3 regions of the Luteococcus sp. H101 genome follow, and region 3 is predicted to be linked to each of the others. Evidence: riboswitches for the same ligand, from Rfam matches in the RefSeq annotation. Region 3 holds a riboswitch; each other region holds the start of a gene.

Region 1 (5,944 bases), on a different contig from region 3:
TCACTGATCGCGGAGACGATCCGCACGGTCGAGTCGTAGAAGGCCGGGTCGCCCCAGGCCAGGAAGCCGATGGTTCCGCCGTCGCGCAGCCCGGGAGCGCGTTCCAGCAGCACCGCCTCCAGGGCATCCAGCCGCGCCTTGTGCCAGTCCGCGACGGCCTTCTTGTAGTCGTCGGGATTGCGATCCCGCTCCGGATCGGGGATGGCGACGAGTTCCTTGCCGTACGCGTCGGCCACCCGCTGGCGGACGGCCAGCAGCTCGTCGACGCCATTGCCCACCCGCGCGCCGGTGGTGCGGCCCTTGTCATAGGCCACCAGGTAGTCGGCCTCGCGCATGGCCTGCGCCACCTCCGCGGTGACATGCTGCGGGCCCATGCCGATGCCCAGAATGCGGATCTTCACTGCTGCTCCTCCAAGTCTCCCTCGACGTCAAGGTAGACCTGCTGCATCTGCTGCAGCAGCTCGGGGTCCGGCTGCTCCCACAGGCCACGGTCGGCGGCCTCGTGCAGCCGCTCGACGATCCCGCGCAGCGCCCACGGATTGGAGGTGCGCAGGAAGTCCTGGTTGGTCTGGTCCAGCACGTACTCCCTGGCCAGCCGGTCATACATCCAGTCCGGCACCACCCCGGCCGTCGCATCGAAACCGAACAGGTAGTCCACCGTCGCCGCCAGCTCGAAGGCGCCCTTGTAGCCGTGTCGCTGCATCGCGGAGATCCAGCGCGGGTTGACGACCCGGGCGCGGAAGACGCGGGCGGTCTCCTCCGCCAGGCTGCGGGTGCGGATCCGGTCCGGGCTGGTGGAGTCGCCGACGTAGGCCTTCGGCTCGGCACCGGTCAGGGCGCGCACCGTGGCCAGCATGCCGCCGTGGTACTGGTAGAAGTCGTCGGAGTCCAGGATGTCGCTCTCCACGTTGTCGACATTCTTGGCCGCCACCTTGATCCGACGGTAGTTGGTGCGCATGTCCTCGCTGGCCGGGACGCCGTCCAGGCCGCGGCCGTAGGCATAGCCGCCCCAGGCCGTGTAGACCTCCGCCAGGTCCTCGTCGCTGCGCCAGTTGCCGCTCTCCACCACCTGCAGGATGCCGGCGCCATAGCTGCCCGGCTTGGAGCCGAAGATGCGGGTGCGGCTACGGCGTTCGTCGCCGTGCTCGGCCAGGTCCGCGGCGCTGTGGGCGCGCACATGGTTCTGGTCGTCGGGCTCCTCGAGACCTGCGACAAGCTGCACCGCGTCGTCCAACATCGCGACGACGTGCGGGAAGGCGTCGCGGAAGAAGCCGGAAATGCGCACCGTGACGTCGATCCGCGGCCGACCCAGTTCCTCCAGCGGGATCACCTGCAGGCTGTTGACGCGCCGCGAGGCCTCGTCCCATTCCGGCCTGACTCCCAGCAGGGCAAGGACCTCCGCGATGTCGTCGCCGCTGGTGCGCATGGCCGACGTCCCCCAGACGCTCAGCCCCACGGAGCTTGGGTAATCGCCGGTCTCGTCCAGGTAGCGCTTGAGCAGCGAGTCGGCCATCGCCTGACCCGTCTCCCAGGCCAGCCGCGACGGGATGGCCCTGGGGTCGACGGTGTAGTAGTTGCGGCCGGTGGGCAGCACGTTGACCAGGCCGCGCAGCGGCGAGCCCGACGGTCCGGCGTTGATGAAGCCGCCCGCCAGGGCGTGGATGACGGCGGTCAGCTCGTCGGTGGTGCGGGCCAGGCGGGGAACCACCTGCTCGGCGGCAAAGCGCAGCACCCGGGCGACCTCCGCAGCATCCACGCTGGCCGGGCTCGTCGAGGCCACCCGGTCCGCGGCCTCCGGGATCCAGCCGGCCTCCTCCATGGCCTGCACCAACTCCCGCGCGACGCCCTCCACCTCGTCGGTGCGCACGGCATCCGCGTCGTCGGCCAGCCCCAGCGCGCGACGCAGCCCGGGGACCGCGGCGGTGGCGCCACCCCAGACCTGGCTGGCGCGCAGGATGGCCAGCACGAGGTTCACCCGGGCCTCACCGGCCGGAGCGCTGCCCAGGGTGTGCAGGCCGTCGCGGATCTGGGCGTCCTTGATCTCGCACAGCCAGCCGTCGACGTGCAGCAGGAAGTGGTCGAACTCCTCGTCCTCCGGACGCTCCTCCAGGCCCAGGTCACGGTGCATCTCCGCGGCCCGCATCAGGCTCCAGATCTCGCCGCGGATGGCGGGCAGCTTGGCCGGGTCCATCGCCGCGATGTTGGCGTGCTCGTCCAGCAGCTGCTCCAACCGGGCGATGTCGCCGTAGCTCTCGGCGCGCGCCATCGGCGGCACCAGGTGGTCGACGATCACCGCGTGCGCCCGCCGCTTGGCCTGCGCCCCCTCCCCGGGATCGTTGACCAGGAAGGGATAGATCAGCGGCAGCGAACCGATCGCGGCATCCGGCCCGCAGGCGGCGGACAGCGCCGCATTCTTGCCCGGCAGCCACTCCATCGAGCCGTGCTTGCCCAGGTGGACCACCGCGTCGGCGCCGAAACCGTGCTCGATCCAGCGGTAGGCGCCGATGTAGTGGTGGCTGGGCGCCATGTCCGGGTCGTGGTAGATCGCGACGGGATTCTCCCCGAAGCCGCGGGGCGGCTGGATCATCAGCACCACATTGCCGGCCTGCAGGGTGGCCAGCACCAGTTCGCCGTCGTCGTTGACGAAGAGCTGACCGGGGCCCTCACCCCAGGCCTCGGTCATCTGCTCACGCAGAACCGAGGGGAGGTCCGCGGTCCACTCGCGGTACTGCTCGGGGGTGATCCGGACGTGCGCATCGGTGAGCTGGGCGCTGGTCAGCCACTCCTCATCCTGTCCACCGGCCGCGATCAGGGCGTGGATCAGGGCGTCGCCGGCGACGGTGTCGTCATCACCGTCGATGATCCGGGTGACCTCGTTCTCCCCACCCAGGTCATAACCCTCGTCACGCAGCCGGCGCAGCAGCCGCACCGCGGAGACGGGGGTGTCCAGGCCCACCGCATTGCCGATCCGGGCGTGCTTGGTGGGGTAGGCGGACAGCATCAGCGCGATCTTCTTGTCCTTGTTGGGAAGGTGTCTCAACCGGGCGTGGTGGGTGGCGAGCCGGGCAAGGCGGGTGCAGCGCTCCGGGTCGGCGACGTAGTGGGGCAGCCCCTCGTCGTCGAACTCCTTGAAGCTGAACGGCCCGGCGATGATCCGCCCGTCGAACTCCGGGATGGCGATCTGGGTGGCGGCATCCAGCGGACTGACGCCGTCATCGCTGGCCTGCCAGTCCGCCCGGGAGCTGGTCAGGCAGAGGCCCTGGATGACGGGGATGTCCAGGGCGGCCATCCGCTCCACGTCCCAGGCCTCGTCATCCCCACCTGCGCCGGCGGTTGCCGGAGTGCTGCCGCCGGCCGCCAGGACCGTGACCACCAGGGCATCCAACTCACCCAGGGCTTCATAGAGCGCGTCGGGGGCCGAGCGCAGCGAGCCGGCAAAGATCGGCAGCCCGACGGCCTGCCCGGTGGCGTCGACGGCGTCGGCCAGGGCGTGCGCAAAGGCGGTGTTCCCGCTGGCCTCGTGGGCGCGGTAGTAGAGGATGCCCACCTTGGCGAGGTCCCCGGCACCCGCCACCGGCTCGCGACGGGCCCAACCCCAGGACGGGATTTCCTGCGGGGCTTCGAATCCCTCGCCGGTGAGCAGCACCGTGTCCCCCAGGAAGGCGTGCAGCTGGGCCAGGTTCTCGGGGCCGCCCTCGGCGAGGTAGCGGTGTGCCTCGGCCGCGACACCCATCGGCACGGTCGAGAGTTCCATCAGCTCGGCGTTGGGCTGTTGCTCGCCGCCGAGCACGACGGTGGGAATCCCGGTGGCGGCGATCCGGCGGAAACCCTCGCACAGGTCCTGCGGCCCACCCAGGATGCGCGCCAGGACCAGGTCACACCCTTCGATCAGTTCGGCCATCGACTGGTGGCCGGAGCGGGCCGGATTAGCGAGCACGTACTCGGCGCCGCTGGCGCGGGCGGAGAGCAGGTCGGTGTCGGACGTGGACAGCAACGCGATGCGCACTTTTCCTCCTGGGTGGGGTTCTCGCCCCATCGTCGTTCAGGTCATGCCCGCGGTGAGTGTCTGGCTTGGTGCCCATCAAGCAATGACAAGCACATTCACAGTGGCGGAACCGCCCCGGACTCACACCGGGTTCCTGCGCCGCGAGCGGGGTCAGTCTAGCCAGCCGTCGGGTACCGGCCGCCAGCCCTTGCCGTGCGGCGCCAGCCGCCCGGCCGACCCGACACAATGGAGCCATGCTGTTGCAGAGTCTCGTCTTCGTCTGGCCGGACACGGCCGTCGCCATCGCAGTGATCATCGCGCTGGCGGTGATCGGCCGGTGGCTGGTGCAGGTGGCCATCCGACGGATGGTCAAGCTGTCCACGGATCGCGCCAAGCAGCACCTGGACAAGCTGGGCCGCCCCGGCCAGATCCTGGCGGCCGCCACCGGGATGGAATCGCAGCGGCAGAGCCAGCGCGCCGCCACCATGGGCTCGATCCTGGGCAGCGCCGCCACCTTCCTGATCGTCACCGTGGCGGTACTGACCATCCTGAGCCACATCGGGATCAACCTAGCGCCGGTGCTCGCCTCGGCCGGCGTCGGCGGCGTCGCCCTGGCCTTCGGCGCGCAGAGCCTGGTGAAGGACGTGATCAGCGGCATCTTCCTGATCCTGGAAGACCAGTTCGGCGTCGGCGACGTGATCACCGTGAACGAGATCACCGGCACGGTGGAGCACGTCGGGCTGCGAGTCACCAGCGTCCGCGACGCCAACGGGATGCTCTGGTACCTGCGCAATGGCGAGATCACCACGCTGGGCAATGTGTCCCAGGGCTGGAGCATCGCGACGATCGACCTGCCGATCAATCCGACGGAGGATCCGGCCCGCGCCGTCGAAGTGCTGGAGCGGGTCTGCACCACTTTCGCCGCCGACGAGCAGTACGCGGCCGACCTGATCGACCCGCCCGAGGTGCTCGGCGTCGAGACCATCACCGGCCAGGCGATGACCCTGCGGATCAGCGCGAAGTGCCTTGCCAACCAGCAGTGGGGGGTGCAACGGGAGCTCCGGGAGCAGGCCAAACGAGCCCTGGACGCGGCCGGGATCCGGGGCGCGATCTCCGGCTGGGGATCCGGCTCCACCGCCCCCTGAATTTCTTGGACGCCTGACCTATTTTCCCAGTAGAGCAGATGCCGTTGCGCACTGCCATAGTGGCAGTGGACCCCGATATCCGCTCTATCGGGATAACTGGGCTGTTGACCAAGATTCGACGGACAGGAAGCGGCCCCCAGTAGCCCCTGTGAGATGGTGACCGGGTGACCTCCCAGACCGCCCGTGCCATGCCCGGCGCCATCTGGATGGTGCTGGGCGCCATCGCCTCGGTGCAGCTGGGCGCGGCGGTGGCCAAGAACCTGTTCGGGGTGGTGCCGCCGGTGACCATGGCCTGGTTGCGGCTCGCGGCCGCCGCGGTGGCGCTGCTGGTGCTGGGCGCGCTCGCCCGGGCCCGACGCCCTTCGGCAGGCTCAGGAGCCGTGGCAGGAACAGGCGCAGGGAACGCGGCCGCCCCCGCCCGCTCCTGGCGCGACGGGCTGGCCTATGCCGTTTGCCTGGTGGGGATGAATGTCAGCATCTACGAGGCCTTCGCCCGGCTCCCACTGGGGCTGGCGGTCACGCTGGAGTTCCTTGGCCCGTTGGGATTGTCGGTGCTGGGCAGCCGTCGGGCCCGCGACGTGTTGTGGGCCCTGCTGGCCCTAGCCGGGGTGGCGCTGCTGGGTTTCACCCCCACCGGAATGGACCCCGTGGGCGTCTTCTTCGCCCTGTTGGCCGGGGCGCTGTGGGCCGGCTACATCGCCACCGCCGCCCGGGCCGGCCGCACCTGGGCCAGCAGGGACGCCCTCACCCTGGCCTGCGGCCTGGGTGCCGTCGCGCTGGCAGTTCCGGCCATCGCGCAGGGCGGCGCCCAGAT
Region 2 (5,944 bases), on a different contig from region 3:
GGAACTGGGTCAACTCGCCCTGCTCGATGGTCGCGAACAGGTTCATCACCGCCATGACCGCGAAGACCGTGACGAAGGGGAGGAAGAAGCTGGTGTTTCCGGCCGCCAGCCCCAGCGTCGAGATCCCCAGGATGATGCCGAGCGCCCGGAACGCCGGCCTCATGATGCGTAGGTCCAGGACGAGGAACTTGATCATGGACGAGCCTTTCTGCTTGCGGGAAGGGTCTGCAGAAAAGTCACGCATGTCGCCCCTCCTTGGCCAGGGCGATCACGACCTGCTCCACGCTGGGCGCTTCGCTCAGCACACCATCCGGCAGCGCGACGGTGTCCTCGGTGCGCATGAGGCCGTCCCAGCCGGCGTCGTGCTGGCGAGCACCAAGCACCAACTGCTGAACCGGGGCGAGGGAATCACGCCCTCCCTTGACCAGTCGGAAGCCGTCGATCACCTCCTGCAGCGGACCACCGGCCACCAGCCGGCCAGCGCTCATCACGGCCAGATGATCGGCGATCTTCTCGATGTCGCTGGTGATGTGGGAGCTGAACAGGACGGTGTGGTTCTCGTCGGTCATGTACTCGGCGATCATGTCGATCAGTTCGCTGCGGGCCAGCGGGTCCAGACCGCTGGTGGGCTCGTCGAAGAGCAGCAGCTCGGCGTCGTGGGCCATGGCGATGGCCAGTTGCAGCTTCATCCCCATGCCGCGCGAGAGGTTGTGGACCCGCTTGTCCATCTCCAGGCCACCCCAGCCCGCGATCCGCTGGAAGGTGGCGTCGCTCCAGTTCGGGTAGAAGGGCTTCAACGCGGGCGCAATCTCGCGGAGCCGCCAGTTGCGGGGCAGGCTCGGGACGTCGAAGACGACGCCGACGCGCTCGCGGTCGATCAGCTGGCTGCTGCCCGACGTGGGGTGCACCAGCCCCAGGGCGATCTTGAGCAGGGTGGTCTTGCCGGCCCCATTGGCACCAACCAGGCCGGTCACGTAGCCGCGGGGCAACTCGAAGGTGATGGGCCCCAGCGAGAAGCCGGGGAAGTCCTTGGTGATGGCGTGCATCACGAGTGGGTTCATGATTCCTCCGTGAGAAGGGCGTCGAGCACCTGATGGAGCTCGGTGGGGGTCAGGGACGCGAGCCGTGCCGCCGCGATGGCCTTGCCGAGGTGGGCCTCGACGTCACGCAGCACCTGCTCGCGGACCAGTTCGGAGTCGCGGGGCAGGACGAAACTGCCCTTTCCCGGGACATTGGTGACGAAACCCTCGGCGGCCAGATCGCTGAACGCGCGGGTGGTCGTGATCACACTGACCTGCAGGTCGCGCGCCAGCCCACGGATGCTGGGCAGGGCGTCGCCTTCCGCGAGTTCCCCGCGCAGGATCGCGGCCTTGATCTGGGCCTTGATCTGCTCATAGATCGGCACGCCGCTGGTGTTCGAGAGCACAATGTCCATGGATCCCCCCTACTGTCTATATTCACTATAGACAGTAGGTACGATCAGTTCAAGGGCGGCGTCACCACATCTGCTTCCATGACCGACGCCGAGTTGGCTCTCCCCGTTGCTACGCTGCGCCACGTACACGTAGGTGCCCGTCAGGGCCCAACAGAGAAGCCGGTGTGATTCCGGCGCGGTCTCGCCACTGTGACAGGGAGGCCGCACTCACGATGCCACTGGCCCTTCGGGGCTGGGAAGGCGAGTGCGGCCAATGAACTGGAGCCAGGAGAACTGCCTGCGTGTTCGTTCAGGAATCCACGCAGATGGAGGGAACGAGAATGGGCGCACACCCGTGCCCGCTGCGAGCCACTGTTGGCCGGTCATCGGTCAGCCCTGTGGCCGAGTTCTGCTGCCTGGATTCTCTTCCGGGTGCCCCGGCATCCACGACACTGGAGAGAAACCACCATGAAGAAGACCCTCGTCGCCCTCGCGACAGCCGCCGTTGCCCTGACTGGATGCGGCATCCAGGATGACTCAGCATCGACGGGAGCCGCGCACACGCTGCGCCTGGTGACCGTCTACCCGGCCAACACCACCGACCCGCACATGGTGCAGACGGCCTTCATCCTCAATTCCGGCACCGTCGAGACGCTGGTCAAGCTGGACATCAAGACCGGTACCCTGAGTCCCGGTCTGGCCACGGCGTGGACCCAGAAGGGCAATACCTGGCAGCTCACCATCCGCGACGGGGTCACCTTCCACAACGGCAAGGCGTTGACCGCGCAGGTGGTGCAGCAGAACATCGAGCGGGCCATCAGCAAGAACCCCGGAGTCAAGGCGCTGCTGCCCATCGCGTCGATGAAGGCCGACGGTCAGACCCTGACGATCACCACCACCAAGCCCTATGCGGGCCTGATGAGCGAGTTCGTCCATTTCAACACCGCCATCATCGACCCCGAAGCCGGCATCGAGAAGCCCATCGGAACCGGCCCCTTCAAGTTCGACAGCTTCACGACCACCGGGGCGGCCGAACTGAGCCGCTTCGACGGCTACTGGGATGGCAGGGCCAGGCTGGAGCGGGCCACGATGACCGCGAACCAGGACGCGAATGCCCGGCTACTGGCGCTGCAGTCCGGCGAGGCCGACGTGATCTACCGGCCCTCCACCGAGACCCTTGACGGACTGAAGAAGGACGACCGGTACACCGTCGAGACCCGGACGGGAACCCGGGTCTACCACCTGCTGTTCAACTTCAAGGGCCCCCAGGCCGAACTCTGGGGGAAGCAGGACTTCCGTCAGGGAATCGACGCACTGCTGGACCGGCGGGCCATCGCCAAGACCGTGATGAGCGGCTACGGCGAGGCCACCGACAATCCCTTCGCCGGCAAGACCGCCGTTTCTCCCGGGCAGGTGACCCGGCCGTCCGGCAAGGAGGCGGCCCTCAGGTACTTCCAACGGGCCGGGCTGGAGGTCAGCAACGGAAAGGTGACCAGCAAGGGCAAGCCCCTCACCATGAACATCGTCACCTATGTGGCGCGGCCCGAGCTGCCCCAGATCGCCCAGGTGATGGAGAACTCCGCCAGCCAGGTCGGGATCACCTTCAAGATCGTCACCGCTGACAACATCGACGAGCACCTGACCAGCAAGGAATGGGATGTTGCCACCTATTCGGCCAATACCGTGACCCGCGGCGACGGGTCCTATTTCATCCACGGTTCACTCACCCCCGGCGGCGCACAGAACCACGGGCAGCTGGACGACCCCGCCCTGAACAAGCTGATCGATCGGTTCAACAGTGCGCCGGATGCCACCCAACGGGCCAGCGTGGCCAGACAGCTGGGGGTCACGGTCCGCGACCGCCAGCTCAACAGCTACCTGGTGGCACCGATGGAGACCGCCGCCTTCGCCAAGGGCGTCACGGGCTGGCAGACCCCCAGCAATGAGTTCGAGTACCCGATGATCACCAAGGACCTCGACCGTGGCTGACCCCCTGGTCCGGCTGCTGCGGCACACGGCCGGGATCGGATTCAGCATCTGGTTCCTCACCGTGGTGAGTTTCCTGGTGGTGGCCCTGGCACCCGGTGACGCCGCACTGTCGGTGCTGAGGGTGGACACCATCGCCCACAGCCAGGCCGAGATTGCTGCCTATCGCGCCCAGCTGGGGCTGGACGATCCGCTGCTGGTGCGGTACTGGCGTTATCTGTCGGGACTGCTGCGCGGGGACCTCGGGATGTCGGTGATGACCGGTCAGACGGTGGCGCACGAGTTGGGCGAGGCCCTGCCCGCAACCGCCCTGCTGGCACTGTCCTCCATCACCGTGACCCTGGTCCTGGTGGTTACCCTTGGAACCCTGGCCGCCACCCATCCCGACACATGGATCGATCGGCTGGTGTCCGCGGGGTGCTACCTGGGGGCCTCCATGCCCACCTTCTGGCTGGGACTGCTGCTGATCCAGTGGTTTGCGGTGGACCTGCGGTTGTTGCCGGCCTCGGGCTGGCGCGGTGGAGCCGGGCTGGTGCTGCCCTGCGCGGCCCTGGCCGTGGCGATCGCCCCGCCCTTCATCAAGCTCTTCCGCAACTCCTTCCAGGAGACCCAGCATCGGGATTTCGTCCGTTCGGCCCGCGCCCGGGGAGTTCCCGAGCGGGTGTTGCGTCGAGCGCACGTGCTGCGGGCCAGCCTGATTCCCGTCGTCACGATGATGGGCGTCAGCCTGGGCAGTCTGCTCTCGGGTTCCGTGGTGGTGGAGGCCGTCTTCGGGCTGCCCGGGGTGGGCAAGCTGGCCGTCGAGGCGGTCACCCGTCGCGACTATGCGGTGATCCAGGGCTTCATCCTGGTGATCGGGATCGCCATCATCGGGATCAACCTGCTGGTTGACCTGAGCTACCGCTGGATCAGCCCGGAAGTCCGGCTGAAAGGGACACGATGAATCGCACCGTCAACCGCAATACCGTGACCCTGGCCACCGCCACCGTGCTGCTCCTGTTGCTCGGGCTGGCTGGCCCGTGGCTGGCCCCGCACGATCCGCTGCAGGTGGATCTCACGCAGGCCTTGCTGCCAAGCAGTTGGCAGCACCTTGCCGGAACCGACCAACTCGGCCGCGACATCTGGTCCCGAATCCTCACCGGTGGCCGCACCACGGTCGGGATCTCCATGCTGGCGCTGGCGCTCTCGGCCGGGATCGGCGTACCGCTCGGTCTCTACTCGGGCTACCTGGGCGGCGGACTCGACTGGGCCCTGATGCGGCTCTGCGACGCCTTCATGGCGCTGCCTGAGTACGTGGTGGCCATCGTGCTGACCGGCCTGCTGGGCCCGGGCGTGTTCAACCTGGTCCTCGCGATCGTGGTGGTCAAGTGGATCGGCTACACCCGGCTGGTGCGCAGCATCGTCGTGGAGGAGAAGACCCGGGACTACTTCATGTCGGCCAGGATCAGTGGCGCACGGACCGCACGGATCATCCGCCGGCACCTGGTCCCCCACGTGATCGGGCCCGTGCTCAGCCTGGCGACGCTCGACATCGGCAAGATCGTGTTGCTGGTGGCCTCCTTGTCCTTCCTGGGGCTGGGTGTGCCCCAACCCTCCCCGGAATGGGGCGCCATGCTGAATGAGGGGCGCGCCTACTTCGGCCGGACCTCGTTGTTGATGTTCGCCCCGGGGCTGGCGATCTTCGTCGTGGTCCTGCTGACCAGCCTGGCCGGCGACGCGCTGGCCAAGCAGTACTCCACCGACCCCACCCGGATCACGACGGGAGCCGCCAGATGACCCTGCAGATCGAGGACCTGAGGGTCACGGCACCCCACGGGTTGGAGCTGGTGCACGGAATCGACGTCGAGGTGCAGCCCGGCGAATGGTTCGCACTGGGGGGCGAGAGCGGCTCCGGCAAGAGCGTGACCGCCCACGCCATCGGAGACCTGCTGCCGGTTGGCCTGACGCGCACGGCCCGAACGCTCCGGCTGGGTCAGCACGACCTGCTGACCCAGGGACGACGGCAGATGCGCCGGATCCGGGGCACGGAGATCTGCTACGTCTTCCAGAACTATGCCGGTGCCTTCTCCCCCTACCACCGGATCGGTGCCCACATGACGGAGGCCCTGGGGGCACACGGGACGACGAACAGTTCGGCGTACCACAGCACCATCCTGACCGCGCTGGAGGAGGTGGGCTTGGACCCGGAGGCCACGGCCAACCGATACCCCTTCCAGCTCAGCGGTGGCCAGCTGCAGCGGGTGGTGCTGGCGACGGCCGTCATGGCGCGACCGCGGCTGTTGATCGCCGACGAACCCACCACGGCCCTCGACGCCGTTACCCAGGCAGATGTGCTGGCCAGGATCGACCAGCTCCGGGCCAGCACGGGCTGCGCGGTGCTGTTCATCACCCATGACCTGCGCTGCGTCCGGACCCATGCCGACCGGATGGCGGTGCTGCGCCACGGCGAAATCGTGGAACAGGGCACCGTTGCCGAGATCACGGCCCGGCCCAGTCATCCCTACACCCGCGGCCTGCTCGCGGCGCTGCCACCGATCGATCGGG
Region 3 (5,944 bases):
GTCTGCTCCGTCCCGACGCCGGCCAGGTGGAGGTCTGGGGCCACGACGTGTGGAGCGATCCCGTCGCGGCAAAGGCGATGATGGGCGTGTTGCCCGATGGCCTGCGGGTGTTTGATCGGTTGAGCGGCCTGGAGTTGCTGCGCTTCGCTGCCGGGCTGCGCGGCGTTGCACCCGACCAGATCGAGAGTCGGGCCCAGGCACTGCTGCGCGCCCTGGGGCTGACGCAGGACGCCAATACCTTGGTCTGCGACTATTCCGCCGGCATGACCAAGAAGATCGGGCTGGCCTGTGCCCTGGTGCACAATCCGCGACTGCTGGTGCTGGACGAGCCCTTCGAGGCGGTGGATCCCGTCTCCGGCCAGGCGATCCGGCAGATCCTGCACGACTTCGTGGCCGGTGGCGGCACCGTCGTGCTGTCCAGCCATGTGATGGAGCTGGTGGAGAGCCTGTGCGATGCGGTCGCGGTGGTTGCCAACGGGCGGGTGCTGGCGATCGGCCCGACGGCCGAGGTGACCCAGGGGCGGCGACTGCAGGAGCGCTTCATCGAGCTGGTGGGCGGGACGAGCGACGCGGGGGAGGGGTTGGCATGGTTGGGACACTCGTCCGACTCAAACTGACGCTGCTGCGACGCTCACTGCAGGGTCAGACCGCCAAGATCATCGGCCTGGTGGTGATCGGCCTCTACGCCCTGGGGGCCCTCGGCTGGCTGTCGGTCGCCCTGATGGGGCTGCGCCTCGCCTCCGACCAGTTGCACGGCGGCGCCACCACCGTCGGCTTCGCAGCGCTGACCCTGGGCTGGCCGCTGGGCACCCTGCTGGTCTCCGGCAGCGACCAGACCCTGGACCCGGGCCGGTTCGCGCTCTTCCCGGTGAGTGCCCGGCAGCTGATGCCGGGGCTGCTGGTCTCCGGCCTGGTGGGGATCGGGGGCGTCTTCACGGCGCTGCTGGCCCTGGTCCAGGTGGCCAGTTGGAGCACCGGCGCCTTGACGGCAATGTGCGCGTTGGTTGCGGCGATCCTCGGCTGCACCACCTGCATCCTGTTGGCCCGCACCGCGGCTGCCAGCTTTTCGTCGGCGCTCAGCACCCGCCGCTACCGGGACGGTGCCGCGCTGCTGCTGGGCCTGCTGGCGATGGGCAGCGGAGTCGGCGTCCAGTTGGTGATTCGCTGGCTGGGCAATGTGGAGCAGCTCGAACAGCGGGCGGCGCGCCTGGCCTCGGTGGCCTCCTGGACGCCCTTCGGCTGGGCCTGGGCGCTTCCCTGGGATGCGGCCACCGGCCGATGGGGCCTGCTGGCGGCCCACACTGCGCTGGCCGTCGCGCTGGTCGCGGCACTGTGGCTGCTCTGGGAACGTTCCCTGTCCCGGGCGCTAACCTCGCCGCTGGAAGCCGGTGGTGCCGGTGGGCGGGCCAAGGCGCACTCCGTTGTGGACCGGCTGGTGCCCTCGGGGCCAGCCGGAGCGATCGCGGGCCGCTCGCTGCGCTACTGGCGTCGTGACCCCCGGCACCTGGTGTTGGCCGTCTCGGTGCTGCTGATGCCGCTGCTGATGCTGGCCCCCAGCCTGCTCGGGGGCTCCGGGGAGGATTCGATGATCAGCGGGCGCGGGATCCTGTTCCCGGCGATCTTCTCCATGCTGCTGTTGGGATCCCTGGCCGTGGCGCAGGAGATCAGTTACGACGGGAGCGCGCTGTGGATGCACATCTCCGCCGGGGTCAGTGGCCGGGCCGACCGACTGGGCCGGCTGCTGGCCGCCGGATGGATCCTGCTGCCCATCGCCCTGCTGATCGACGTCGTGCTGATGGCGGTCTCCGACGGATGGGCACTGGCGCCGGAACTGGTGGGTGGCACGCTCGGATCACTGCTGGTGGGAGCCGCCGTCGGCACCGTCACCGGTGCCTTCTGGCAGGTGCCGCAGCCGCCGCCCGGGCAGAACGCCTTCTCCCGTGGGGAGGGCGGCGGCGCGGCGGGCATCCTGCTCAGTCTGGTCAGCATGCTCGCCACCGGCCTGCTGGCCCTGCCCTTCATCATCCCGCTCTTCCTGACCGCGTCGCGGCCCTGGCTGGGCTGGTTGCTGCTGGGCGCAGCACCGGTCTACGGACTGGCCCTGCTGGCCGGCTCGGTGGTCTGGGGCGGCCGGGTGCTGGAGCGCAGCTGGCCCGAGGTGCTCAAACAGGTCACCTACAGCAAGGAGTGATCACCCCGGGTGCCCAGCCTGCCCAACGTCGCCCCGGCCGTGTGGCACGATCGGCAGGGCGACGCCGCGACGGGTGGATGGGTCTGCGGGCGGCTCAGGCCTTCTTGCGACGGCTGGCCAGGAAGGCGGCGGCCCCGGCGCAGAGCAGCAGTGCCACCACGCCGATGGTGGCCCACGGGGTGTCCTTCTTGCCAGCCTCCTGCGCGGGCGCGGTGCTGGCGGGGGACGACGGTGCAGCGCTGGTGCTGGCCGTCCCGGCGGCGCCGTCCAGCGCAGGCATCGTCGGGGTGCACTGCTTGCCATAGCACCAGCCCTCGAGGGTGCCGGCCTTCGGCTTGGACTGGTCCGCGCCCACCTGGCTGAAGGTCCACTTCCCGCCCTTGGTGGCGGTGTAGTACTGCCAGTAGTTGCCGTCGAACTTGGCCGGGCAGGCGGCCGGCTCCCCGTCCATCGCGCAGATCATCTGGGTCTTGGGATCCTTGGTGATCTTCACCCCGGCGCTGGTGAGCAGCTCGGTGCCGCTGGCCGCCTTCTCCACGCACTTGTTGACCATCAGCTCACCCTTGGAGCTCTGCACCACCAGCCACACCTTGCCCTGGTCCAGGCAGTCGGTGGTCTGGTTGGCGGGCAGGACGCGGGCCGGGGCGTGGGCGGCGTCGGACGGCAGGGGAGCGGCGACGGCGGCCAGTGGTGCCAGGGACAGGGTGGCCGCGGCGGCGCCGGTGGCGACGAGCTGGCGAGCGGTGGCGGTGAGCACAGTGGTTCCTTTCGGCGGCCGGAAGGCGGCCGCGGATGCCCCCACCCGCGACTCGCCCGCAGACCACGACGGGTGGTGATGAGTCTGCCGACGCCGGGTACTCCGACTGTACGGTTGCGGGTCAGTTCCGGGCTTGCACCGGATTCCCCCAGCGGCGGCAATGCGCCGAAGACTACTGCACGGGGCTCTGCGGCGTCGCCGCGGTGCCTCCGGGTCAGCCGCCCGGGCGCACCTCCAGCACCCGGAAGCCCTTGTGGGAGGCCAGTCGCTCACAGGCATAGCCTTGCTCGGTCAGCCAGCGGGCCAGCGAGTCCGCGCCCAGGTTCTTGCCCACCACCAGTACCGCGCGCCCGGTCGGTGCCAGTCGGGGGAGCCAGGTCAACAGCAGCTCGTGCAAGGCGGGCTTGCCGATCCGGATCGGCGGATTGCTCCAGATCTCGTCATAGCGGGTGGCCGGGTCGGCCTGCTCGGGCAGGAGGGCCTGCACCCGGCCGCCAGCGCCGATCACGTCGGCATTGAGCCTGGTCAGCGCCAGGGCACGCTCGTTCACGTCGACGGCGTCCACCACACTGCCCGGGCAGGCGGCGGCCAGGGCGACGGCGATCGGGCCATAGCCACAGCCAAGATCAAGAAGCCGGGCACCGTCGTGCGGCGGCGCCACCTCGTCCAACATGATCTTGGTGGCCGGATCCAGTCGGGTGCCCGAGAAGACGCCGTTGGCCGTCGTCAGGGTGAGCTCCTGCCCCCAGATGGTGGCGTGGATCTGGCGGCGCTTCTCCGGGCCGTCCGGGGTGGTGAAGTAGTGGCTCACGGGGCCTCCAGGGGGGTCTCGGGCAGGGTGCGCACGGCGCGGGAGAGTTCGGCGCGAACTGCCAGCTGGTCGTCGTCGGGGTAGCCGACCTCCTCCAGGCACAGGCCCTTGGCCGGCATCACCAGCACCCCGCTGTGCCGCTTGGGCGAGGCCATCACCTCGGCCAGCCAGGCCTGGTCCCGTCGCCCGGTGCCGACCGTGGTCATGGCCCCCATCAGCGAACGGACCATGGAGTGGCAGAAGGCGTCGGCGGTGACGGTGTATTCCAGCACTCCGTCGGGGGTCCGCGCGGCGTGCAGGCCGGTCAGGGTGCGGATGGTGGTGGCCCCGTCGCGCGGCTTGCAGAAGGGCGCGAAGTCATGCAGACCCAGCAGCATCCGGGCGGCCTCATTGGTGGCGTCCACGTCGACGACGCCGCGGATCTGCGCGATGTGCCCGCGCAGCAGCGGATCTGGCCGCGAGACCTCGTCCCAGACCCGGTAGACATAGCGACGCCAGATGGCCGAGAAGCGGGCGTCGAAGCCGGGCGGGGCGGGGCTCACCCGCAGCACCTGCAGGTCCTCGTCCAGCACCCGGTCCAGCCGTCGCTGCAGCCGCGAGGTGTCCACCGTCGACGGCAGGTCCACGTGGGCCACCTGGCCGCGGGCGTGCACCCCGGCGTCGGTGCGGCCGGCGACGGTGAGCTGCACCGGCTCGCGCAACCGCAGCACCTGGGTGATCCAGCGTTCCAGTTCGCCCTGCACGGTGCGCAGGTCCGGTTGGCTGGCCCAGCCAGAGAAGCGGGCGCCGTCATAGGCGATGTCCAACCGCCAACGGGTGAGGGGGGTCGACGGGGCCTCGACAGGCTCGGCCGTCGGGGTTCGGCCCTGCTCGGCCGTCGGGTCGGGATGGCCGGTCACGAGGTCTTCCGATAGGTCAGGTCGTGGATGGTGCGGCCGGCTGCCAGGCCCTTGCGTTCGTACTTGGTGACTGGGCGCAGCTCCAGCCGCGGCGCCCACCCGGTGTTCTCGGGATCGGCCGGGTCCAGGTGTTCGTTCACCAACCCGGAGGCGACGTCCAACACCTCCCGCATCCATTCGGCGTAGTCATCCCAGTCGGTGGCCAGCCGCCAGCGCCCGCCGTCGACCAGCCGGGAACGCACCAGCTGCGCGAAGTCGGCGCCGACCAGACGTCGCTTGTGGTGGCGGACCTTGTGCCACGGGTCGGCGAAGAAGAGCCACAGCTCGCTGATCGAGCCCGGCTCGAAGAGGTGTTCCAGGCCCTGCTGGCCATTGCCCATCACGATCCGGATGTTGTCCACGCCCTCCCGCGCCATCCGGCTGAGGGTTGAGGCGACGGCGGGCTGGAAGACCTCGAAGGCCACCACATTCGCCTCGGGATGCGCCTTGGCCATCGCGACGAGGGATTCCCCGGTGCCGGAGCCGATCTCCACGATCAGCGGTGCCTCCCGGCCGAAGACCACCTCCCAGTCGGGCTGGGGCTGCGCGACGATCGAGGTCTCCGTCTCGCCCTGCGCCACCTCGATCACCCAGCGGTCATGGTGCGCCTCCCACGCCTTGACCTGCGAGTCATTCATCCGGGCGCTGCGCCGCACGAAGCTCACCACCTCGCGGTGGACGCGACGCTTGCGGGGCGGTTGGTCCGGCGTCGACGGGCTCACGTCAGGGGGCATTGGCACCGGACAATCCTACGGGCGATGTCAGCGTCCAGCGGAATCGCTGGCCGCCGCGCTCCGGCCTCCGCAAGGCTGGCAGGATGACGACCACTGAAAGTCTCACCATTTCCCGCGTGATCGATGCGCCCGCCAAGGACATCTTCGACGTGCTCACGCTGCCCCGCAACCATGTCTCGATCGACGCGTCGGAGATGGTGCGCGGTGCCGAGCAGGGCGACCAGCGGATCCAGGCGGTCGGCGACGTCTTCAGCATGGACATGTTCCACGAGAAGATGGGCGGCGAGTACCGGATGGAGAACCATGTCACCGGGCTGATCGAGAACAAGCTGCTGGCCTGGCGACCGGCCCGCGAGGGGGAGGAGCCCGGCGGCTGGGAATGGGTCTACGAGCTGGAGCCCGAGGGGTCCCAGGCCACCAAGGTCTCGCTCACCTATGACTGGAGTGAGGTACGCAGCAGCAAGTTCAAGTCCCGCTTCCCGATCCTGCCGGCGCAGGTGCTGGAGGACACGC

What was found. Region 3 has a riboswitch for cobalamin ahead of AAEX60_RS09450 (hypothetical protein). Riboswitches for the same ligand answer to the same signal wherever they lie in the genome.
Region 1: linked by a shared signal. The riboswitch ahead of cobN (cobaltochelatase subunit CobN) and the one ahead of AAEX60_RS09450 (hypothetical protein) in region 3 are both predicted to bind cobalamin.
Region 2: linked by a shared signal. The riboswitch ahead of AAEX60_RS02220 (ABC transporter substrate-binding protein) and the one ahead of AAEX60_RS09450 (hypothetical protein) in region 3 are both predicted to bind cobalamin.

What each region holds. Positions count from the first base shown of each region.
Region 1 covers NZ_JBCDMW010000004.1:67,685-73,628, reverse strand. Annotated here, with positions in the region: gene cobF (precorrin-6A synthase (deacetylating)) at 1-401, opposite strand, end outside; gene cobN (cobaltochelatase subunit CobN) at 398-4,036, opposite strand; cobalamin riboswitch at 4,041-4,164, opposite strand; gene AAEX60_RS00960 (mechanosensitive ion channel family protein) at 4,240-5,130, shown strand; gene AAEX60_RS00955 (EamA family transporter) at 5,295-5,944, shown strand, end outside.
Region 2 covers NZ_JBCDMW010000007.1:108,310-114,253, reverse strand. Annotated here, with positions in the region: gene AAEX60_RS02235 (ABC-2 transporter permease) at 1-196, opposite strand, end outside; gene AAEX60_RS02230 (ABC transporter ATP-binding protein) at 237-1,061, opposite strand; gene AAEX60_RS02225 (GntR family transcriptional regulator) at 1,058-1,435, opposite strand; cobalamin riboswitch at 1,550-1,730, shown strand; gene AAEX60_RS02220 (ABC transporter substrate-binding protein) at 1,883-3,403, shown strand; gene AAEX60_RS02215 (ABC transporter permease) at 3,396-4,343, shown strand; gene nikC (nickel transporter permease) at 4,340-5,176, shown strand; gene AAEX60_RS02205 (ABC transporter ATP-binding protein) at 5,173-5,944, shown strand, end outside.
Region 3 covers NZ_JBCDMW010000022.1:84,184-90,127, reverse strand. Annotated here, with positions in the region: gene AAEX60_RS09460 (ABC transporter ATP-binding protein) at 1-617, shown strand, start outside; gene AAEX60_RS09455 (hypothetical protein) at 587-2,191, shown strand; gene AAEX60_RS09450 (hypothetical protein) at 2,286-2,948, opposite strand; adenosylcobalamin-variant (AdoCbl-variant) riboswitch at 3,036-3,117, opposite strand; gene AAEX60_RS09445 (class I SAM-dependent methyltransferase) at 3,163-3,759, opposite strand; gene truA (tRNA pseudouridine(38-40) synthase TruA) at 3,756-4,565, opposite strand; gene trmB (tRNA (guanosine(46)-N7)-methyltransferase TrmB) at 4,655-5,431, opposite strand; gene AAEX60_RS09430 (SRPBCC family protein) at 5,515-5,944, shown strand, end outside.